DNA from 3 places in the Teredinibacter haidensis genome. Region 2 is predicted to be linked to each of the others. Evidence: predicted binding sites of a transcription regulator. Region 2 holds the regulator's gene; each other region holds the start of a gene.
The links. Region 2 encodes sigma-54, which starts transcription at its own class of promoters, with help from an activator protein. Its sites were predicted from a motif close to TGGCACANNNNTTGCNNT; they were not measured.
Positions count from the first base shown of each region.

Region 1: H5715_RS08965 (chemotaxis protein CheW) is a predicted target of sigma-54. The motif match lies at 3,068-3,085, and genes of this name have one in related genera.
Region 3: H5715_RS19415 (putative urea ABC transporter substrate-binding protein) is a predicted target of sigma-54. The motif match lies at 5,358-5,375, and genes of this name have one in related genera.

Region 1 covers NZ_CP060084.1:2,321,348-2,329,310, forward strand. Annotated here, with positions in the region: gene ubiG (bifunctional 2-polyprenyl-6-hydroxyphenol methylase/3-demethylubiquinol 3-O-methyltransferase UbiG) at 1-72, shown strand, start outside; gene H5715_RS08945 (HAD family hydrolase) at 69-731, shown strand; gene H5715_RS08950 (YciK family oxidoreductase) at 775-1,539, shown strand; gene H5715_RS08955 (hypothetical protein) at 1,556-2,092, opposite strand; gene H5715_RS08960 (DUF2802 domain-containing protein) at 2,082-2,504, opposite strand; gene H5715_RS08965 (chemotaxis protein CheW) at 2,501-2,983, opposite strand; gene H5715_RS08970 (chemotaxis protein CheW) at 3,123-4,055, opposite strand; gene H5715_RS08975 (ParA family protein) at 4,052-4,858, opposite strand; gene H5715_RS08980 (flagellar motor protein MotB) at 4,943-5,809, opposite strand; gene H5715_RS08985 (flagellar motor protein) at 5,832-6,572, opposite strand; gene H5715_RS08990 (protein-glutamate methylesterase/protein-glutamine glutaminase) at 6,584-7,720, opposite strand; gene H5715_RS08995 (chemotaxis protein CheA) at 7,747-7,963, opposite strand, start outside.
Region 2 covers NZ_CP060084.1:3,295,582-3,303,544, forward strand. Annotated here, with positions in the region: gene lptA (lipopolysaccharide transport periplasmic protein LptA) at 1-77, shown strand, start outside; gene lptB (LPS export ABC transporter ATP-binding protein) at 96-821, shown strand; gene H5715_RS13155 (RNA polymerase factor sigma-54) at 1,004-2,494, shown strand; gene ptsN (PTS IIA-like nitrogen regulatory protein PtsN) at 2,679-3,131, shown strand; gene rapZ (RNase adapter RapZ) at 3,221-4,093, shown strand; gene H5715_RS13170 (HPr family phosphocarrier protein) at 4,134-4,403, shown strand; gene mgtE (magnesium transporter) at 4,494-5,858, shown strand; gene yjgA (ribosome biogenesis factor YjgA) at 5,862-6,374, shown strand; gene H5715_RS13185 (carbon-nitrogen hydrolase family protein) at 6,560-7,471, opposite strand; gene H5715_RS13190 (extracellular catalytic domain type 1 short-chain-length polyhydroxyalkanoate depolymerase) at 7,599-7,963, opposite strand, start outside.
Region 3 covers NZ_CP060084.1:4,773,380-4,781,342, reverse strand. Annotated here, with positions in the region: gene H5715_RS19430 (cellulase family glycosylhydrolase) at 1-275, opposite strand, end outside; gene H5715_RS19425 (TonB-dependent receptor) at 343-3,504, opposite strand; gene H5715_RS19420 (SMP-30/gluconolactonase/LRE family protein) at 4,069-5,001, opposite strand; guanidine-I (ykkC/yxkD leader) riboswitch at 5,428-5,572, shown strand; gene H5715_RS19415 (putative urea ABC transporter substrate-binding protein) at 5,631-6,734, shown strand; gene H5715_RS19410 (ABC transporter permease) at 6,796-7,626, shown strand; gene H5715_RS19405 (ABC transporter ATP-binding protein) at 7,632-7,963, shown strand, end outside.

The DNA of each region.
Region 1 (7,963 bases), 970 kb from region 2:
ACAAAAAAATATCGTTTAAACCCCAACGATGTCGATGTTAATTATCTGCTACACGCAAGAAAAGTAAAATGACTTTAGCCGCTGTATTTTTTGATCTGGACGGTACCCTGCTGGACACCGCTCCCGACCTAGCCAATGCATTGAACACCCTGTTACTCTCCAGGGAGCAAGAACCCCTGCCCTTCGAGGTTATTCGTCGAGTTGTGTCCGATGGGGCGAATGCCATGTTGAATCTGGCGTTTGGAAAAACGCCGAAAGATGAAGGCTTTGATGAGTTACGAAGCGCGCTATTACAGTTTTATCTGCAGGATCTCGCTTCCCTCACAGAGCCCTTTAACGGCATCGAAAATTTGTTAGCGCAAATCGCGTGTGCCGATATTCCCTGGGGTATTGTCACTAATAAACCTTGGGCCTATACCGAACCATTGATGGAGTCTTTCGAATTTCTCTCTGCTCCCACCTCCATTGTGTGCCCAGAGCACGTTAATGAACGTAAACCCGCTCCCGATGCCCTCTATCTCGCCTGCCAACAGGTGAGTTGCGATCCCGCCGATGCAATCTATATCGGCGACCACCAGCGTGACATTCTCTGCGGCATCAATGCCGGCATGCCTACCATTGCCGCAGGTTATGGCTATATCAATGCAAATGATCACCACGAAAACTGGAATGCCGACCATTCCGTGAACAACGCCAGCGAGATCTGGCCCATTCTTAAGGCATACTTGTAGACACCTGTAGCAGGCCTTAAAAATTCAGATCAGGACCACAATTATGATCGACTCCAAAACTCTCGCTCACTACCAGCCACCGGAAAATTTATTACAGAATAAAATTATTCTAGTTACCGGCGCCGGTGACGGTATTGGTAAAGCGGCCGCTTTTGCTTTTGCCGAGGCAGGCGCCACTGTCATATTGTTGGGCAGAACGCTGACAAAGCTTGAAACCGTTTACGATGAAATCGAGGACAACAACTGGCCTAAACCCGCCATCATCCCCATGAACTTTGAAGGTGCTGCCGAGCAGGATTTTATTGAAGTGTGCAATGTACTGGAAAATGAATTTGGTCGTGTCGATGGATTGCTACACAACGCCAGTGAACTCGGCCCGCGAACCCCGATAGCCAACTACTCACTGGCAGAATGGCAAAAAATCTTTCAGGTTAACGTCACTGCGCCATTCGTTTTAACCAAAACGCTGTTGCCACTGCTGCAAAACTCCGGAAGCGCCAGCGTTGTATTTACCGGTTCTGGCGTAGGCATCCAGGGCCGTGCTTTTTGGGGCGCCTATGCAGCCTCCAAAGCGGCAACTGAAAACCTGATGGAAACGCTAGCGGACGAATTCGATGGTAAAAAGTCGATTCGAATCAATTCCATTAATCCCGGCGCCACCCGCACAAAAATGCGCGCCACTGCATACCCTGCTGAGGATCCATCAACACTCGCTACGGCAGAAACATTGATGAATCGTTATTTATTTTTGATGGGGAAAGACAGCGAAGGGGTAAACGGCCAACAGTTTAATGCCCAGCCAAAATAGGTTGGGCAGCCCTGTTTTACAGGCTAATGCCCTTCTGCTCAATAATGGGCTGTGGCATTAGACTTTGATCGGAATAATTTTCTGGAACACCTTCCGGAATCGGCGTAGTCGATGGTGGCGTGTCCACCGCCTTTATCTCCGCCTTGTTTTTTTTGGGTTTGCCAAAATAACGGTCGACCTGTACTTCCGAAAACGCATCTCTCCAGTGACGCCTGACAACAGCCTCTTCATAAAATACGTGGAAATATTCCACCTCGCGTTTTTCGCCGTTATAGCGTAACAACACCAGTAGATCTGCGTGCTTTTTATGTGCGCGGGTTAAGCGATAGGTAGAGATCTGCTTGCTACCAGGCCCCTGCTGTACGATTAGCGGTTTGCCCAACTGTGATTCAATCCAGTGCTCGGTGGTTTTACCACGGCGAATTTCATAAAAAAAATCATCAGGTATTCGACCTTCCGCATCATTAAAGGACGTTGTCGTGGAAACAGAACAGGACGCCAGAAAGGCGACTGAAAAAATAACATAGAAAAAGAATAACCGCTTATGCCACATGTTCGCGCGCTTGTTTGTGCAACATTTGCATTAGGCCAATCTCAGACGCTGACAGGCCACTGTTTGCGGCGACGGTTTGAGCATCAATCCCCTGCTCTATCAATTTCTGAGCCTGAGTGTAGGAAAACTCCAGATCACTTTGTCGAATATCGTGCTGCTGTTCCTGAAGGCTATGCAGCTTTTTTTCGAGGGAAATTAGACGCTGGCCAAGCCCCAAAGACCCGGAGCTCATTAAACCCGCCTGCTTTTCCATTATTTGCAGCTTGGTCGCTAACTGCTGCAGTTCCCTGCGGCTGCCAACGTAGGACACAACCACCATCAGCATTGCCAAAATGGCAACGAGAAGAGCGCCAATGACCAACCAGGCCAAAACCGCTGAATCTCCACTGAAGTGTTGTGCCAAAAAACTCATGCTTCTATCTCAGCCCACTCGTCGTCCGTCAATAACTTGTCCAACTCGATCAGAATCAGTAGCTCCTTGTTCTTGTGACAAACGCCCTGGATAAATTTAGCGCTTTCTTCGTTGCCAACGTTGGGGGCTGTTTCGATTTCAGATTGGCGCAAATACACCACCTCCGCAACGCTATCAACCAATATGCCCACCACGTGGCTATCCGCCTCGATAATTACAATACGGGTATTATCAGTAACTTCACCCGGCGGCAGCGCGAAACGCTCACGCGTATCGATTACCGTAACGACGTTACCCCGCAGGTTGATTATGCCTATAACATAACTGGGCGCTCCGGGGACGGCGGCAATTTCGGTGTAACGCAAGACTTCCTGCACTTGCATTACGTTAACCCCGTAGGTTTCACCGGCCAATTTAAAGGTAACCCACTGGAGTACAGGATCCTCACTGGATTTATTCATGCTGGAATTTGTTGCCATTGATTCTGTTCCTCATGCCTATTGCAATACAGCAGGCGTCAATATTCAGCCTTGCGGCGTCAGATATACCTTTTAATATAGTTAACAGCAGCTTCTATGCCAGCAAATAGCCGTTTTTTTTAACCTAGCTCAAGCGCGTTTAAGTCTTTTGTTCTGATGCCTGAAGCATAGCTCCCATTTGGGGGATATCGATAAGAGCACACATGGCGGACTTTACCGTACCTGCCAACCATGGTCGGCTGGTACGCTGTGTCCTCCACTTGACCTCATCCGGGTCCAGAGAGATGGGTTGGTTCACCGAATCTACCGCCAGCCCCCAGGGCAACCCATCAATTGAGATAACGTATTTTGCCGCCCCGAGAAAAGAGTCTGAATATTTTTCCGGCATCACGAAAAGCGCTGTGTTCAAAGTCCGTATTTGCCCGTTTGGCGTATTCAGTAAGCCCATAAACCAATCGGACTGACCAAAAACGGGCGTGAGTTCATCACCAATATTTTGTATCTGCCCCAGTGCAATCAGCGGCACCGCCAGTGTTAGACCCGAAACCTCAAATAGAAGCACATCAAAACGTTGCTGCGCCCACTGCGGCCTGCCATTTTCCGCCCACTCCAACACGGCATTAACGCTTTCTCTCAATTCGCCTGCGGGCTGTTCTAGCGCTGGCTCGGTAAGCTCAGGAGACCCTAGTTTTATCCGCATTTCCTGTTCAATTTTCTGCTCTGGAGAGAGCACCTTTACCTTGACCTCTGTCTGCAACTGCGGAGTTTTTTCTGGCACAGGTATAGATAAATCTGGCATACGCTTGGTTAGCAAGGCCTGGAGTTGCTTGCGCTTCAATGCCTCCAGCTCTGCCAACTTAGCAACGGGTTGCTCTGCTACAGGTCGCTTATTAACCGGCTTGGGCTGAACCCGAAGAGAACTGACCTCAGGAGGCTGAAGTGGTTTCTCTGACAGTTGAACAGAAGAGGGCTTAGCGTTAACTTTTGGGTTATCTTCAACCGCAATGTCGTCATCCCGCAACAGTTCGGTAAAATAATCCAGCAGAGAATCCTGATTACTGCCGTCACTCATAACTCACCACCACTGGTCGCCGTTTTTTTACAAACTTTTCCGCCGCTCTCCAAAAACTGAAACAAGGAACGGTAAGCCAACACACTGCGGGATGAAGCATCAAAAAGATGCGGTGGCATACCCGCTTTACTGGCATCGCGCAAACGGGTATCAATGGGTATTTTCCCCGCCCACACCTCTTCGCCGAAGTTATTACGAATTGTACGCAGGCTGGTCACACTGGCCTGTGTTCTTCGATCATACATGGTCGGCACAATGTGGTAATACAATTCGCTCTTGCGCGAACGTTTCATCATATTCAGGGTATGTAAAATTCGCTCCAAACCTTTGATTGCCAGGAATTCGGTTTGCACGGGAATAATTAATCGACTGCAGGCGGCGATCGCGTTCACCATTAACACCCCCAACTGTGGCGGGCAATCTATAATCGCCAGCTCATACTCGTCGAAAATAGTCGATAAACTTTTGGACAACACCAAGCCCATGCCATCACCAATTGCTTTTCTTTCCAGTGTTGCCAGTGGGGTTGACGCTGGTAACACGTGCAAACCCGAAAACGGTGTAGTCAGCGTAATTTTTTCGACCAGGTTATGCGTAATATGCGCACGCTGCTCAAACAAGGTGAAAGTTGATTCAGTGAGGGTGTCCGGATTTTGTCGAAAGTAGCTGGTAAGAGAACCGTGCGGATCGAGGTCGACCAGCAAAACACGCTTACCCTGCTCGGCAGCCAAACCACCAAGAGCAATACTGGTGGTCGTTTTACCCACGCCACCTTTTTGATTTGCGACTGTCCAAACCTGCACGAAGTTACCCGATAAAAAATGTCAAAAATCCAGAAGATAAAAAGCTTTTTCCCACAATAGCCCATACAAGGCAATTACCGTGCCTTACCCTCTTCCTTTTGGGTCACTGGTGAATAACAAGCCTCCGTTAGGGAGTTTTATCGGCTCGATAACGTTTTCCTGAAGCCCTCCTTGCGGTTCTTCCATTGCATCAGGAGCTAACGGCTGCACCTGCTCTTCCATATCCGGCAATATCGCTTCGCCGGATTCAGCCATCACACGCGCCGCGCCTTCCCGAGGTGTTTCTGCCTTGCTGCGCGCAACGCGCAATACCACCCGTCTATTTTTCGCACGCCCCTGTGCAGTTGAGTTGTCATCAACCGGTTGATATTCACCATAGCCAGTAGCCGATAAGCGCGTCGGGTCAACACCGGTGTATGCCAATAAATTGACTATCGCAACGGCTCGCGCGGAAGACAACTGCCAATTACTTTGGTAGCGCTCGGTTCGTATGGGAATGTTATCCGTGTGGCCGCTAACCGCTACGGCATTTTGAAATGGGGCAAGTACGTCAGCGACATCGGCAAATATCTGCTTAGCTTCAGCGCTTGGGTCTGCACTGCCCGAATTGAACAGCAAGTTGGCGTTAATCTCCAGCTCGACCCAGTCTTCATTTCCCCAAACAGACACCGAGCCGTCAATAATCATCTTTTCTAACAAGGTTTCCAGTTCCGCTTCCAGGCTATCCAGTGACACCAGCTCGGTTTGCTGCTGGGCATCTACCGGCTGACCCGCCTGCGAAGAAAAAGCAGACTGAAGCGTGCTGGACAATATACGGTATTTATTCTCGTTGACCTGTGATACGGAGTACATCACCACAAAAAATGCGAACAGCAGCGTAACAAAATCGGAATAGGAGACCAACCAGCGTTCGTGGTTAATTTTGGTTTCTATAGGGTTGCGTCGTCTCATGGCACGTTCCGAAGCGACCACGCTAGTGGAGGTATCCACTTAGTTTCATTTCGATCGCTTTTGGGTTTTCGCCGTCGGCAATAGCAATAATGCCTTCTATCAGCAGCTCACGAAACTGAGACTGTTCTTTAATGCAGGATTTTAATTTGTTGGCGATCGGTAATAATAATAAGTTGGCAAAAGCAACGCCGTAAATCGTTGCCACAAAGGCAACGGCGATACCTGGCCCTAATTCTGCAGGGTCAGCCAAATGCTGCATCACGTGAATCAAACCCATGACAGCACCAATAATACCTATAGTCGGTGCATAGCCGCCCATACTTTCATAAAACTGAACGGCATCGTGATCACGCTGCTCAGCCACAATCAGATCAGTTTCCAAAACATGGCGAATGACATCTGGCTCGCTGCCATCGACCAATAAACGTAAACCCTTTTTGGAGAAGGCATCGCTTTCGCGCTCGGCAATATTTTCCAGGCCCAAGAGGCCCTCTTTACGGGCAGATCTGGCCCAGCCAACTACACGCTTTATGCCCAGCTGAAATTTTTGGCGAGGAGGTTTGAAGATCCATTTAAACAGAGACATTGCCCTGCGTAAACCATTGAACGGGGTTTGCAGTATAGCGGCTCCGAATGTGCCGCCCACGACAATAATCGCTGCAGGACCATTTGCAAGAGAGTTCCATGAGCCGCCTTCCAGGAAGTTTCCGCCGAGAAGTGCAGCAAACCCGATAATAACGCCGAGGACACTAAGAAAATCCATCGAGCCTCCCGCTACAAATCACTGATTAAGCGAGAAGAGAATTCTCCCAAAGACAGAACCTCGTCTGACAAATTGGCTTTAGCAACCGCCGCAGGCATACCGTAAACAATAGAGGACGCCTGATCCTGCGACCAAAGGACAGCCCCCTTGTCTTTTAATATTCGCGCACCATCACAACCATCGGAGCCCATACCAGTCAATACGATTGCCAGCACCTTCTCATGATAAAAATTAGCAATCGAAGCAAAGGTAATATCGACACAGGGCTTGTAATTAACTCGATCATCACCCGCAATAATTTTTATAGCGCTCCCTGTGCGATCTAGCATCATTTGCATTCCACCAGGAGCGATCAAAACACTGCCGGGGGCTAACTTATCGCCACTTTGTGCTTCTTTCACTGTCACTGCCGATAATCTGTTCAAACGTTCGGCAAACGCTTTAGTAAAATTCTCTGGCATATGCTGTACCACCAAAAGGGCGGCGGGAAAATTTGCTGGTAATTGAGTAATAATATCGGAGAGAGCGACCGGCCCTCCGGTTGAAGCCCCAATAACAACTAACTTTACTTTGCCTTTAAGGTTTCGTTTTTCTGAGCGAGGGCGGTGCGGTTGCGCTGCTGATTTTTCTGTTGGTGCAGTTCTGCTGGCTATTCGCTCCCTTAACGCAGCCGTTTTTTCTCTTGCCCGCTGGGAGCGAACGTTTGCTTCGGCGGCTAGCTCATCGGTAGAGCGGACTGGTGCAATGTTTGCCTGACTCGCAAACGTGATAAGTTTTTCGTGTAACCTGCGCTTGAGTAAATCCGAATTTTTTGACACTTCCGCAAAATTTTTCGGAATAAAGTCAACGGCACCAGCATCCAGCGCTTCCAGAGTAATATTTGCGCCTTCATAGGTCATAGAGGAGAACATAACAATGGGTACCGGACGCTCGGCCATAATAGCGCGCACAGCAGAAACACCATCGAGTAACGGCATTTCGTAATCCATGGAGATGATATCGGGCTGCAGACTGGCGGCTTTTTCAATCGCTTCCTGCCCATTAGCCGCTATACCAACAACCTTAAGTTCGGGGCATTCATTAATAATTTCTTTCAAGCGGTGCTGAAAGAAGCTGGAATCATCGACAACTAAAACCTTATATGGCACGAGTCCTCCTCTGCATTTCGATTGACTCAGGCATTGCCCGCATAGCGTTTAAGCATGCTCGGTACATCGAGAATAAGCGCTATTGTTCCATCACCAGTAATGGTTGCACCGGCCATTCCGGGGGTTCCGTGCAACATTTTCCCCAATGGTTTAATAACCACTTCTTCTTGACCAATCAGCGCATCTACAACAAAGCCTACCCGCTTTGTACCCACAGAGACGATGACAACATGTCCTTCTTCT
Region 2 (7,963 bases):
CTTCCGGCGATGACCGCCGGGTAAAAATGGTCATCCCCCCTAAAGCCCTTTCCACTGAAGAACAGCCGCAAGAATAACGAGAACCCAACACCCCAATGCCTAAACTACACGCGCACCACCTAGCAAAGAGCTACAAAGGCCGCAAAGTTGTAATCGACGTTTCCATCTCCGTGGAGGATGGACAGATTGTCGGTCTACTCGGCCCCAACGGGGCCGGAAAGACCACCTGCTTTTATATGATTGCCGGTATCGTTAAGGCAGACCGCGGCGATATATCCATTGGCGATACCGATGTAACCCATATGTCTATGCATGAACGAGCCCGCCAGGGCTTGGGTTACCTGCCCCAGGAAGCATCCGTGTTTCGCAAGCTGACCGTCGCCGATAATATTATGGCGATTTTAGAAACCCGCAAAGACTTGCGCCGAAAACAGCGCCATGAAGCCATGGAACAGCTGCTCAATGAGTTCCACATTCAGCATATTCGCGACAGCTTGGGCATGGCCCTCTCCGGCGGCGAGCGCCGCCGCGTTGAAATTGCCCGCGCTCTCGCCACCGAGCCACAATTCATATTGCTCGACGAACCCTTCGCCGGAGTGGATCCCATCTCCGTCAGTGATATTAAGCAGATAGTCCAACACTTGAAGCAGCGCGGTATCGGCGTACTGATTACCGACCACAACGTACGTGAAACCCTCGATATTTGTGAAAAAGCCTATATAGTATCTGAAGGGCACATTATTGCGGAAGGAAGCGCAGAAGTCGTTCTCAGTAACCAAAAGGTACGTGAAGTCTACCTTGGGAAACACTTCACGCTATAAGTCGCGCCAATACTTGACATTACCCGCCAGCCAGCCATATCTACCGGCACAATCTTTGCTTTAAAAGGATTGATTGTCCCGACGGCGGAGACTAAACTACGTCTAATCCGCACCGACTCCGAGCAAGCCCAAATGCCAATTGGTGCCCGATCTAATTTTCACGGGAAGTTAGTAGTCGCCATATGAAGCAGTCCCTCCAACTAAAGCTCGGCCAACAACTCACCATGACACCGCAGCTGCAACAGGCCATCCGTCTCTTGCAGCTTTCCACGCTGGATCTTCAGGCAGAAATTCAGGAAGCTCTCGACTCAAACCCAATGCTCGAGACCTCCGAAGAGGGTGAAAATACCGGTACCAGCGGAGAGCAAAGCGAAACGCCAAATAGCCAGAGTCAGGAAGCCAGCCCGACGAATAGCGACGACAAGCCAGAAAAGCCCGATACCGACTGGAACGAAGATAACATTCCCACCGATCTCGCCGTCGACACCAGTTGGGACGACATCTACGAGACCGCACCCAGCGGCTCAGGCCTTGCCAAACCAGACTCGGATGACTACGATTTTGAATCTCGTCGCGGCACAGCCGAAACCCTGCAAGACCACCTGCACTGGCAACTAAACCTTACTCCCATGTCGGATCTGGACAGGGAAATAGCGGAAACGATAATCGACGCCGTAGAGCCGAACGGATTGCTGGGGCAAAAGCTGGATGACATGTTCTCCGGCCTACAAGCTCACCACGAAGAGCTTGAGATGGACGAAATGCTGGCAGTTCTACATAGGGTTCAACAGTTCGATCCTCCTGGCGTACTCAGCCAGGATATCCGCGAATGTCTGCTAACTCAGCTGCGACAGTTGCAAAGTGACACCCTTGATATTACCCACGCCAAAGCTCTGGTTAATGATTATTTGGACCTGCTCGGCGGCCGCGACTTCAAACAACTGATGCGAAAACTGCGCATAAAAGAGCCCGAACTACAGGCCGCCATTCGCGTCATTCAAAGCCTAAACCCACGCCCAGGGGAATCCATAGGCAGCGACGAAACCGAGTATGTCGTGCCAGACGTTTTCGTCAGCAAAGTGAATAACCGCTGGATGGTACAACTCAACCCCGATATCGCACCCAAGCTGCGCATTAATACCAGCTACGCCTCCCTCGTCAAACGTGCCGACTCCAGCTCAGACAACACCTTTCTACGCGACAATCTGCAGGAAGCCCGCTGGTTTCTGAAAAGTCTGCAAAGCCGCAACGAAACCTTACTCAAAGTATCCACCTGTATTGTGGAAAAACAGCAGGGCTTCCTCGACTACGGCCCGGAAGCAATGAAACCCATGGTGCTGCACAACGTCGCTGAAATAGTGGAGATGCACGAATCCACCATTTCTCGTGTAACCACCCAAAAGTATATGCACACACCCCAAGGTATTTTTGAGCTGAAATACTTTTTCTCCAGCCACGTCGCCACCGATTCAGGCGGCGAATGTTCCTCTACCGCCATTCGCGCCATCATCAAAAAACTTGTGGCGGCAGAAAACCCACGGAAACCGCTAAGTGACTCTAAAATTACTGGACTGTTAGCCGAGCAGGGTATTAAGGTAGCGCGCCGAACCATTGCAAAGTATCGCGAATCCTTGCACATACCACCCTCGAATGAACGCAAGCGACTGGTTTAAATTCAAGGCTTTTTTGATTTCTGTCCTGATAACGACTTGGAACCTCAATGAATGCTGGTAGAATGCGCGCCAGTTTGCAGCTCCGGGTCGCAAACATGGGCGTTATCGCTCCTGTTTCCGCCTTATACCTCCTAAAAGCGCTTACTACGCGCGGCTGGAAAGGACACGTAAAAACGTTATTACTATGCAGATATCAACCATTCTTACCGATGAACGCTGTAAAGCCAAAGCTACCGACGCCAGCAAAAAGCGTGTACTGGAAAGCCTAGCCAGCCTATTCGCCAGCGACCTACCCGATACAGACGAAACCACCATCTTTCAATGCCTGATCGCCCGCGAACGCTTAGGCTCGACCGGTATAGGCCAGGGCGTCGCCATCCCCCACTGCCGTTTATCCGCTTCGAATCAAACCCTCTGTGCTTGTATCACTCTCGATCATCCCGTCGATTTTGATGCCGTCGATGGAGCCCCGGTAGATGTTATTTTCGCCATCCTTGTCCCTGAAGATGCCGAAGACTCACACCTTCAAACTCTCGCCACCCTTGCCGAAGCCTTACAGAATCCGAACTTCACACGTAAACTAAAAGCCTGCAGCAGCAATGAAGAATTGTTTCGTGTCGCGGCTGGTGTAAACTGATAACCATCTAATATCAGTAAAATTACACACTGCGGGTAAGGGTTTACCCGTACAACGCTTACGATTTTATCCCCCTTTGGTATATACCCATGCGCCTGCTTATACTCAGCGGAAGATCTGGCTCAGGTAAGAGTTCTGCTCTACACCTCTTGGAAGACGAGGGTTTCACCTGTATTGATAACTTACCCGCCAACCTGCTGCCCGCTTTAATCGAGCAGATCGGCGACCGCATCAGCAGTGAAGAGCAGCGCTTTGCGATAGGGATTGATGCGCGCAATATCTACGGTGACCTCAGCAAACTCGCCGAGCTGATAGATAGCTCCGGTATTGAACGCAGTGAATACCAAATTGTTTTTCTCGACAGTTCCCGAGAAATACTGCTTAAGCGCTTTAGTGAAACCCGCCGCAGACACCCGCTCTCCGATGAGTTTATCGGTTTGAACGAAGCCATCTCACGGGAAAAAAGCATACTGCAGCCCATTGCCGCCGCCGCAGATGTCACCATCGATACCAGCCACCTGAGCCTGCATGAGCTGCGCAGTGCCATCAAACATATTGTCGTGGGTTCTGACACCAAAGGCATGGCACTAATGTTTAAATCCTTTGGCTACAAATACGGCGTACCTGTCGATGTAGACTTTGTCTTTGATGTACGCTGCCTGCCCAACCCTTACTGGAGTACCCAATTGCGAGACCACACCGGGCTGGAACCTCCGGTAATAAGCTTCCTCGACGCAGAAAACGAGGTGGAAGAAATGTATAACGATATTCTGCAGTTTGTACGCAAATGGATCCCACATTTTGAAAGTAACAACCGCAGCTATTTAACGGTCGCCATTGGCTGTACCGGCGGTTGGCACCGCTCTGTCTATATGTGCGAAAGACTCGCCAAAACACTTAAAGGCGACTATACCAATGTACAAACACGCCATCGCCAACTGGAAAATGTACCCGGTCATTAGGGTCGGCTCGTAGACCCTAACACGGAGCAGTGGAAACTCTATGCAGGAAAAGCAGATTCAAATTATCAATAAACTCGGACTGCACGCCCGGGCTGCAACAAAGCTGGCCAACCTATCCAATCGTTTCTCTTCCCGTATTGAAGTTGTCGCTAAGGGAAAAGCTACCGACGCCAAAAGTATTATGTCTCTGATGTTATTGGCCGCGTCCAAGGGCACAGATATTACGCTGCGCACCGATGGTGAAGACGAAGAAGCCGCAATGGGCGCCCTAATCGAGCTTATCAACAATCGTTTCGACGAAGCCGAATAATACATTTCAAAATTAAGTGATTTGCGGAAGCCTTTGAAAAGGCTACAATTTCCGCAACTCAAAACACTCGACCCAAAATCGGACAACGCAATGCCGCAGGCCGTCGAACATATCGAAAACCAACCTCACGCCCACCTAAGCAAGGTGCAGGCGCTGCTGGACAGCGGCACCTTCCGCCAGGTTCGACGCATGCTTAATGGGTTGCGCCCGGTGGAAATCGCGCGACTCATCGAATCCTCCCCGCCGGCCTCGCGAACCGTTCTGTGGGAACTGATCGAAAAAGATATTTCCGGTGAGGTGCTGGAAGAGCTGTCTGTTGATGTACAGAGTGTCTTCCTCAAGAAGATGGACACCGAAGAACTGGTGGAGCTGACCGAAGGCCTAGATACTGATGATGTCGTGGATATCCTCCAGCAGTTCCCGGAAAAGGTTATCCAGGAAGTACTGGAAGCTATGTCCGACCAGGATCGCGGCCGTATTGAGGCCGTAATCGCCTACGACGAGGAAACCGCCGGAGGCCTGACCAACACCGATACCATTACCGTACGTCCACGTTTCACATTAGACGTCGTACTACGCTACCTACGCCGCCACACCGAGCTGCCGCCATCTACCGACAGCCTTATTGTGGTCAACCGCAAAGACGACTACCTGGGCCTGCTACCGTTGAGCACACTGCTCACCAACGACCCCAGCGTAACCGTGCGCGAAGTTATGGTGACCGATACCAACGCCATTCCCGCCGGCATGTCCGATAAGGACGTCGCTAAACTGTTCGAACAGCACGACTGGGTCTCCGCTCCTGTCGTGGACGATCAGGGCAAGCTGCTGGGCCGAATCACCATCGATGACGTGGTAGACGTAATTCGCGAAGACGCCGATCACTCATTGATGAGCCTCGCAGGTCTGGATGAAGACGAAGACACCTTCGCCACCGTTGGACGCTCCATCCCGCGTCGCGCTGTCTGGCTGGGAATCAACCTGCTCACTGCCATTTTGGCGTCCTCCGTGATCAGTCTATTCGATGCAACGATCGATAAAGTCGTAGCGCTCGCGGTTCTAATGCCCATTGTCGCCAGTATGGGAGGGGTTGCCGGTTCGCAAACCCTTACCGTGGTCATTCGCGGTATGGCACTGGGCCATATTGGTTCCAGCAACCTGGGCTGGTTACTCTCCCGTGAGGTGCGGGTAGGATTGGTAAACGGTGTGCTCTGGGCTGCAGTGATGGCGGCCCTTGCTGCCTGGTGGTTTGACGATATCACCATAGCCATTATTTTAAGTACCGCCATGGTTATCAACCTGGTAACGGCGGCCCTCGCCGGCGCACTACTGCCGGTTACACTCAAAGCAATGAAAATCGATCCCGCGCTAGCCGGAGGCGTAACCCTTACCACCGTCACCGATGTGGTAGGCTTTTTCGCCTTCCTGGGATTGGCGACTTACTTTTACGGTTAAACAATGACTGAAGACGAATACGAAGATTTTGACGACGGCGAGTTCGGAAAAAGCAAAACACGAGTTAAGCAGGAAATGCAGGCTCTGCAGGAACTGGGGGTAAAAATCACCGAGCTAAAGGCCTCCCAGCAGGCGCAAATCCCCATGGACGACAAACTGCGCAAAGCCATCGAAGAAGCCCCGCGCATTACCCATCACAGCGGCCGAAAGCGGCATATGCAGTTTATTGGCAAGCTCATGCGCGCCGCCGATGGCGAAGCTATTGAGCAGGCCTACCAAAAACTGATGGAAAAACAACATCAGTCAGTGCAACTGCACCATCAAATGGAACGGTGGCGAGACCGTTTACTAGTAGACGAAAAGGCTCTGCCGGAATTTATCGAACAATTTCCCCTTTGCGACCGCCAACAGCTGCGCCAGCTAATCCGCGCCAGCCAGAAAGAGCGTTCACAGCAAAAACCACCCGTCAGTACGCGTAAATTGTTTAAGTTTATTCGGGATTGTTTTGAAGATTAAAGAGGTAACGACTTTACTAGAGAGATCTTACCTACGCCCATGAACTTAAGATGTTGTGCGGCAGCCTTAATCTCCCCGGCTGCCACTACCACACAATATTGATGGAGAGCATTACTGACAGCCAAGTAGCGAAAGGCTATACCTCTTTAAATTTTGTCTGCAATTACTGAGGAATATGTTAAGCGTTAAAAACGGTGATGCTGTCCTACAGGCATTTTCTGCCGTACAGTACTTACTTCTGAAAACTCTAAGGTCGCGAGAACTACCTGACATCCCAATTGTGAATCATCCGCAGCAGAAGGGTTACCGGCACGATTTAACAGCTTCCCCCAGGGGTCAACAATCATGGAATCGCCCCAGGTTTTTCGTTGCGAATTATGCTGTCCGGCCTGATTAACGCCCACCATAAAAAGTTGGTTTTCGATCGCGCGAGCGCGTAGCAGAATTTCCCAATGAGCTTTCCCTGTTACATATGTAAAAGCCGAAGGTAGAACGACAAATTCTGCACCCGACTGCACTAAGCGTGAAAAATATTCGGGAAAGCGCAAATCATAACAAATGGCCAAGCCCATCATTCCCCATGGGGTTTTCACCACCATCGGTTCGTTACCCGGCTGAAAAAATTCAGATTCACGGTAACGTTTTTCCCCATCAGAAACATCGGCATCAAACAGGTGGCACTTGCGATATACGGCTGCCAAACGACCGTCGTTATCGAACACAACGCTGGAGGCAAAGGGGAGCGCACCGCCGGCCTGCCATTGAATATCTCCCGGCAAATCACCAGCCGAAAATTGAAACTCCACTAGCGGTAAACTACCAGCAACCAACCAACTATTATACTTGCGGGCCAGTGCGCCAAAGCTCTGAAGCCAAGCCAACTGCTCTTCGACTTGAAATGGCTTTCGACAACCAAAGGTCAGTACATTCTCTGGCAATACCGCTAACTGGGCGCCTTTATCTGCTGCTTTTTCCAGCAAGCCCTCGGCGACGCTTAAATTATGCTGAATTGTAGAGGTGACATTATGCTCGTCCATCGGCATACGGCTAACCATTTGAAGCGCAGCAATTTTAAGAGGAGATCGGGGAGTTGTCATTGTTCACACATTCACTTAAGGAACCGAAATAACTATCGTTGTCGCATACATTATCGCAAGCCTGTCACCCTTTAAAACATTGAAGGCTCGCGGGGAGCTAAGCACTACCCGCGAGCAACGCTAACCACTACTGAGAATTACAAGTGGACTCAGAAATACAGCTCTGCTGATTTTCCCAGCCCCAGCCACTTTGGGTTTGCTGGCACATTGGGTATTCCGTTCCGTACCAATTGCAGACACTTGCACTACTGTTGCTGGAAGAACTGGATGAACTCGACACAGACGAACTCGAAGAACTACTGGACCCGCCGACAATACCACCGTCACCGCTTTGACCTTCGCAGGTAGTCTCACCAATACAGTTTTGCTCGTTCTCCCATCCCCACCCTGTGCTCTGATTCTCGCACAGTGGAGTGAGCGTACCGTACCAATCACACTGCAGCCCACCGGTCACACTACTGGAGGAAGAATTACTGGAGCTTGATGAACTCG
Region 3 (7,963 bases), 1.5 Mb from region 2:
ACCCCATCAATATTGTCGAGAAGGTTATTGCCAAACGGCAGGTTAGCGCCACGTAGCAAGATAGGAGCACCATTGGCCAAAACAATGTTGGTGCCATCGGTTGTTATTACCGGGGCATTTTCGGAGGGACGTGCGGCTGTTGGATCCTCGGTAACAACCTCTGGAGTGAGTTTATAGTCATCACTGTCTGACGTGCCGAGCATACTACCACCGCCACAGCTTTGCAGAATAACTGCACTAGAAAGCAGGGCTAAAATTTTAAATTTATTTTTCATAGAAAACTCCACAAATTCGGTTTTTTGCCTCTGGAGTTGTAGGGCTCTAGAGGCTACCAGGCATTAGTTAGAAGGAAATGTTCACACCAGCGGTATAACGTGTTTCCTGCACCCATAAGGAATGATACTGGTCTTCAAACTGCGCATAACTCTTACGGCTTTCTTCCGTGAGGTTAGTAGCGTTAAAGAACACATTCAGGTTATCCAGAATACCGACATCACTAACTACATCGTAACTAGCCGAGAAATCGAGATAGCCGGCGGGTTCCAGCCAATTGCCTAAGTTCATTACCGTTTCGTTTGAATTTACGCCAACACGACCCAGGTACTCTTCGCTACGCCAGTTGTAGGCTAAACGGAGGTTTAAGCCCGCGCGGTCATACCAAAGAATAAGGTTGGATTGGTGCGCTGAGTTGGATACCAGCGGGAATTCGTCACCTTCAATATCTTCAACACCGGACTCACTCTTAGAGTAGGTGTAGTTAAATTCAACACCGGTAGAGTTCAAGAATTCAACGGGGATAAAAGAAAACGGCTGCTTATATCCGAATTCAATACCCATTAGATCGGAAGCGCCCACATTGCGGGTTGTCCAGATATTGGCGAGGTTGTTGCGGTCAATACCGTCCATATCGGCAAAGTGACGTGGCTCCTGATAATCCTCAACAGCGGTGTCTACCTGAATCATAAACAGGCCAAGACCTAAAATGGCGTTTTCAGCAAAGTACCATTCAGCAGAGGAGTTGAATACCGTTGCAGTCCAAGGCTCGATGTCTGGCTGACCACGGTCATCACCACCACCAACACAACCAACATCATCCTGCACTTCCTGACCCGTGGTAGGGTTCAAGACCATTACAGCGTCACCATTGGCATCGGTTTTAGGACAGCGCGACAGCCATACCGACATACTGGAACCAACGTTCTGCAGATCGTTTCGAGTCATGGCTTTACTTGCGCCAAAACGTAGAACCAAATCGTCTGTAGGGAACAGATTCAAGTTAAACGAAGGTAGAATTTCCTGAGAACTGTTTTCGTGACGCTCAGTGGTGTAGACGTAAGCAATTTTCTGCCAGTCGTCGTAACCGATAGAGTTGAAGGAATCGAGAACAGTTGGTACCACACTCTTGTCCACTTTACGGTCAGTTTGCACCACTTGTAGACCCACGTTACCACTGTAAGGAATACCGAACAGACCGTCTGATTCGTTACCGAAATTCAGTTGGCCGTAAACACTGACGGAAGCCTCTTCAACACTGTAGGTGTAGCCAGGGTCATTTACCGTGCGGGCACCAGGATACAAGCGATTCATAAACTCGTAGGGGTTATCCCACGCGGCGGGGTCCAGTGATGCTACGCCAGCCTCAAAACCTTTAATCGGGCCAAAGTCGGTGAAGGGCATGGTATCGGCGGCAGAAAAGCCGTTATCTTCCAAGCCGCCCACGTCGATGAGGCTGGAGTTGGTTTCCTCAAAATTAAACTTCAACCAATTGGGATATTGCTGCCAAGCCAGGTTGCCAGGCAGCAGTTGGTAGCGCTTATCGGCTGGTACTCGTGGATCTTCCCAGTCGGTGTAACGGCCAGTGGGGGCTACATAGAAGAACCTGTTGTGGTCAGCGGTACGAACGCCGTAGCGAACACCACCTTCAACAGAATCGATAATATCGTGTTCAAAGCTAAACTTAATATCGCCGCGTAGGGCACTTAGGGTTGCTTCCGTATTCTCGCCATCGGCGAATCCCTGATACTGCTTGAGCAAGTTGGCATCGGAAAGGTCGTCGCTGTAGATAAACTCAGGGTACTCACCCCGGTAGTCAACGGTTACATGGTAGCCAGCTACAGGGTCTTTACCGTCAATGTCATCTTCGTCAACCCATAGCCACGCGGGCGTTCCCTGTTGGAAGGTTGCATTCCGGTATTGCCTTTCGGCTTCGCCGTGAATGGCACGTACGCTAGCTTCAATATTGTCGTTATTGGTGTAATTTAGCTCAATATTACTGTTAATAGCCGCGGTTTTTTCTACCTGGTTGTACGAGGTCGTTTGGAAATCTGCGGCCCAAACATCGGCAACCAGTAGAGTGTGGAGTTCGCGTGTTTGAGTGTCGCCGTTACTGTCGACATAGGTGATAGGCGCCCCTGGACCAACAATTGAACCGGCTTGCAAGGTGTCGTACAACTCGGTAGCGGTCAAAGCATTTTCACCATTAACCGATTGAGCATCAGGCGTTTCTGCGGCATTGAAGCCCGCTCTCACACCACGGTCATACTTGTCCATTTCGGTATAGAAAACGTCGCCACGAACGCTCCAGTTCTCGTTAAAGTAATACTTCGCACTTACCGACCCACCAACTCGAGCACGATCAACAAAACTACTGGACGCTCCATATTGGCTGGGAACCAGGTACCAATCGTTGAGCAAGTCGCCATCGCCATCAAGATCCAGCGGATCACCAGGCACGCGGGTGTCTTCATCGATAAATGCGAGATTGGTTTGCTCATACATTGAGTAGTTAGCAGCGTATGAATCCGAGGTATACAGGCTGGCAACAACAGCAAAGTTATCATCGTTGTCGTAACCCGCAATAGCGGCTACGCTGTAATCAGGGTCGCGCGTGTCAGTAGAGCCATCGCTTTGAGCGACGTCCATTGAGCGTGAGCCCATACCACCTTCAACGCGCAAACGGCCGGTAAAGCCGGCTTCAAGGTCAGATGGATTCAGGGTTTTAAGATCTACAACACCGGAGATTCCCCCGGCCAGTGTGCTGGCGGATTGTGACTTATACACATCCACGCCGCTAATCATATTGGCAGGCACATCGGAATAATTGGCACCAACACCCGTAATGGACATTGGGCTGAGGAACTGCTCTCCGTTCAACATCGTCAGCACCTGAGGCATACCACGAATATTCAGAGAAGTACCCTCACCGGCCTCTCGAGTGATTTGCACACCGGTTACACGTTGAAGCGAATCAGTAATAGTTGTATCTGGCAACTTACCTATATCTTCCGCAACGATCGAATCGACAACGTTTACATTGTCTCGTTTAAGATCGATGGCTTTCGCCTGGGATGCGCGAACACCAGTAACGATAACTTCTTCCTCTAGGAAGAAATCAGCATCGTCTGCTGCATCTTCTTGCGCGTAGAGTTGCGCACTGGAAAGTGCGCAACTTACAGCAAGCGCTATCGCCTTCTTTCTAAAAATGACACCACTGGGTTTGGTCATAGTTGAGCTTCCTCATGTTGTTATTTTGTAAATCGCCTGATCCAAACTTTTTGAGATCTGAAATCGATTAGATAAACATCTGATAGCCAGCCTTCTCCGTGAGATACATCAACCCGCTATATATAAGATATAGCAGGCCACTCGGTGCCGTGCTCGTATCGCATAACGTCCGATTACAATGCAGGTTAGTCCACATCTGGCCCCTTACAAACACATTGTTTATTGTTATAAACAGGCCACCCTTAGGCTACAGGTTGCCACGATTGTAACCGATTACACCGGTCGTTTACTAGCCTTTAATGGCACTGAATGCGTTGAATCAAATTTCGCTTTCTGGGTGACATTTTAGTAGCTTCGGAGGGGCTCGGCGCCTTTTCTGTAGCCAAAGAAAAGCTTAGCAGCTTTCAAGGAGCTTACATCTCAAATCGATCATAAGCCCCTGATAGCGCGCCAAAAAAACACTCGAAATGACGAATATTTGGAATTGTGCAGAGGAAGCAAGGTCGAGAACTCACCTGTTAGCGAAAGTCACGGCCAAAATGTGCCCTCTCAAGGCCGAACCTCTTACCTCGAAGAAAATGGCGAAACACCGACAGTGTTCAGTCGGACGGAATACACATTGTTCATACTGGTGATAAATAGTTGATTTAATGCTTTCCCAAAAAACGCCAAATTTGTTGGGCGTTGATCTAGCGCAAACCGGCCCAGGTAACGCCCCTCTCGATCAAACACCTGCACACCGTTATTCGTTGCAACATAAACATTGCCATCGACATCCTCAGCCATACCATCTGGCATAGCACTATCTATATCGTCAAGATTAAAGCGCGCAAAGCTCTTTTTGTCTGCAAGCTGCCCAGGCCCTACAACGCGATAGCGCCGAAACTCATCCGTCCCCATATCGACAACGTAAAGAAAACGCCCATTTTGCGAAAGTAGAACACCGTTGGGCTTATCCATATCGTTAATTAGAAGACGAGCGTCGCCATCTGCATTTACGTAGTAAACACCGTTGACTGGCTGCTTTCGGTGTAGCGTTTCGTTCCAGACAGGATCAGAGAAGTAAACGCCCCCGCTTTTATCTAACACCAAGTCATTTGGATGGTTAAAAGGCTTGCCTTCGTACTCGCCCGAAACGGTGACGACCTTACCCGTTTCGTTATTCAAGCGAACAATCCTGCCCGCACTCTGCTCGCAAACCCAAAGCAAACCGTCGGGAGAAAACCGCAGACCATTCGCATTTTGCGTATTCTCACGCACCAACTCAAAGGTGCCATGGACAATGTTGTAGCGATGAATTCGACTTTTATAAATTTCAGTAAAGTAGACAAAGTTACCGCCATCCCAGGTCGGGCCCTCGGTAAGCTGGTAGGGTTCAGCGTTCAACTGAGCAGGCTCTACCCCCTGCAGCAAAAGGGTGCCGTCCAAAGTATGGAGAGCTTTGCTTCCACAACCCGTCAAGAAAGCCAGCGTGACGGCAAAAATAAAAAATTTCATATTAAAGCACCCCTACAATCAAAAGCACAAGCAAGAACCCCCATGGTATGCACATAGAATATCACGCACGACTCGTTCCCACGCTCCAGAGAGGCAACGCAACCGGGGCGATGTACAGTGATATATAAATTCCCACCGAGAACAGCTGGAGCTAGTCAATTTATACCAGCGCAAAAACTGACTGCACCGGGAATTATCCCCGACAAAACCGAACAGCTTGTCATTGAAAGACGCCTACTCCTGTTATCGCTTTTGCGCGCCCCATATGCAAGCAAACCCACAACAAACGCCCCGTAATGGCGCAACAATAACCCTATTTTTTGCTTCAACTCGCCGCGACGCCGTATAAACCCGTCTGGCACTAGAATTGCTGTACCTCTGGCACACGAGGATTCAATGACACTACGTTGTTGAGGTTCCCGATTAACAATAGACAGCTAGGGTTCCGATCACCCGCAAGGTGATGACTGGTCCGAGAGCTATCGACCTTCCCTGCAAGGGCGCCCGGTATCAGATAGAACGGGGCGTTTGACTTTCGAAGGTTACACGGCGGGATAAAAGCCCGGGAGGTTATTAGCAATGTGGAATCATTGCGTCCTCTTTTTTCGTGTGACCCTAGGAGGTTAATCATGTCTATCAAAACAGTAACCCGTATTTTTCTTAGCTTTTCTCTCGCCTTTCTTTTTTCCTGTTCTGAAAAACCCGCTAGCCCCGAAACAACGTCTTCTACACTCACGGCAACGGCTGAAGCCGCAAAATTTAAAGTCTGCTGGTCTATTTATGTAGGATGGATGCCCTGGGATTTTGGCGCCCAAGAAGGCATCGTAAAAAAATGGGCCGACAAGTACGGCATCAAAATTGAAGTCACCCAAATTAACGACTATATCGAATCCATTAACCAGTACACAGCGGGTGAATACGACGGCTGTACCATGACAAATATGGATGCGCTAACCATACCTGCGGCGGGCGGAGTCGATACAACGGCATTAATTGTCGGCGACTTTTCCAACGGCAATGACGGTGTGGTACTTAAAAACAAAACCAGCCTCGAAGATATAAAAGGCCAAACCGTTAACCTAGTTGAACTCAGCGTATCTCACTATTTACTTGCACGCGGTTTAGAGTCGGTAGATCTTTCTGAAAAAGATGTAAGCGTAGTCAATATTTCCGATGCCGATATGGTTGCCGCCTACTCCACCGACGATGTTACTTCGGTAGTCACGTGGAACCCACTGCTTAGCGAAATCACTGCCTCCCCCAACGCCAATAAAGTTTACGACTCATCCAACATTCCCGGCGAAATTATCGACCTTATGGTAGTCAACACCAAAACACTGGCAGAAAACCCCGCACTTGGTAAAGCGCTGGTCGGAGCCTGGTATGAAATCATGGCGACTATGAGCGCGAAAACCGAAGACGGCGCTGCTGCTCGCACCTTCATGGGCACCGCCTCAGGTACAGACCTCGCCGGATATGACGCACAGCTCGCATCCACAAACATGTTTTATCAACCCGCTGATGCCGTTGCCTTTGTTAACAGCGAACAATTAAAAACCACCATGAAGTACGTTGCCGAATTTTCACATGCCCACGGACTACTCGGAGAAGGCGCCACCGACGCAAGCTTTATCGGTATCGAAACGCCCACGGGTATTTATGGCGACCCAGAAAATGTGAAGCTTCGTTTCGCGCCTGCCTACATGAAAATGGCACAAGACGGAACGCTTTAAGCGATAACCAACCCCAAAAAAAGCCACTGTTTCTGCGAATAGTATAAAGGCCCCCAACGGCATGAAAAAACTTATCAATCGACATCCATCGCGCCCGGTTCGCCGTCTTCTGGGGCTTCTTCCATTCGTGTTACTGCTACTGGTTTACCTCAGTGCTTCCAACGCACGCCTGGCTGAAAACCCCAACGACAAGTTACTGCCTGCGTTTAGTAGTTTTGCCGAAGCCATTGATCGCATGGCATTTCAACCCAACAAGCGATCAGGGGATTATTTACTCTGGAAAGACACCGCGAGCAGCTTGCGCCGCCTTGCCACCGGCGTTGCGATTAGTGCCGGTTTCGCCCTACTACTGGGTGTTTTGATGGGTGCCATTCCTTTTGTTCGCGCAAAACTTTCACCGCTGGTTACGGCCATTTCTCTGGTGCCGCCGATGGCGATGCTGCCCATTCTATTTATTATTTTTGGCCTGGGTGAAACGTCTAAGGTGGTATTAATTGTAATTGGTATTACGCCCTTTATGACCCGAGATATGCTACAGCGGGTTCAGGAAATTCCGGCAGAGCAGGTTATTAAAGCGCAAACCCTCGGCGCCAACACCTGGCAGATTATCTTGCGCGTTATTCTGCCACAGGTCATGCCACGCTTAATTTCAGCAGTGCGACTTTCGCTGGGTTCCGCTTGGCTATTTTTGATTGCGGCAGAAGCCGTAGCCGCAACCGACGGCTTGGGTTACCGCATTTTTCTCGTGCGTCGTTACCTGTCCATGGATGTGATATTACCCTACGTCGTATGGATTACCCTGCTCGCCTTTGTTATCGATTACCTATTGAAGTCGCTTTCTTTCTACCTATACCCCTGGTTTCACCGCCAGACAAGTAACGGGGAATCCTAAGCGCTATGTCTTATTTACATATTAAAAATCTGTGGAAAGAATTCGACGACCAAATTGTGCTTGAACAGCTAAACCTTACCGTTGAAAAAGGAGAGTTTGTTACCATCGTCGGCGCCTCTGGATGTGGCAAAACAACCTTCCTAAAAATGCTACTGGGTACGGAAACACCCAGCCGAGGCAGCATTTTATTGGATCAACACCCTATACCTGCCGAACCCAATGAAGAGCGCGGCATTGTATTTCAGCGTTACTCGGTATTCCCGCATTTAACCGTGCTACAAAATGTATTGCTGGCGAAAGAATTAGAAAGCAGCCCAATACTGGCGAAATTATTCGG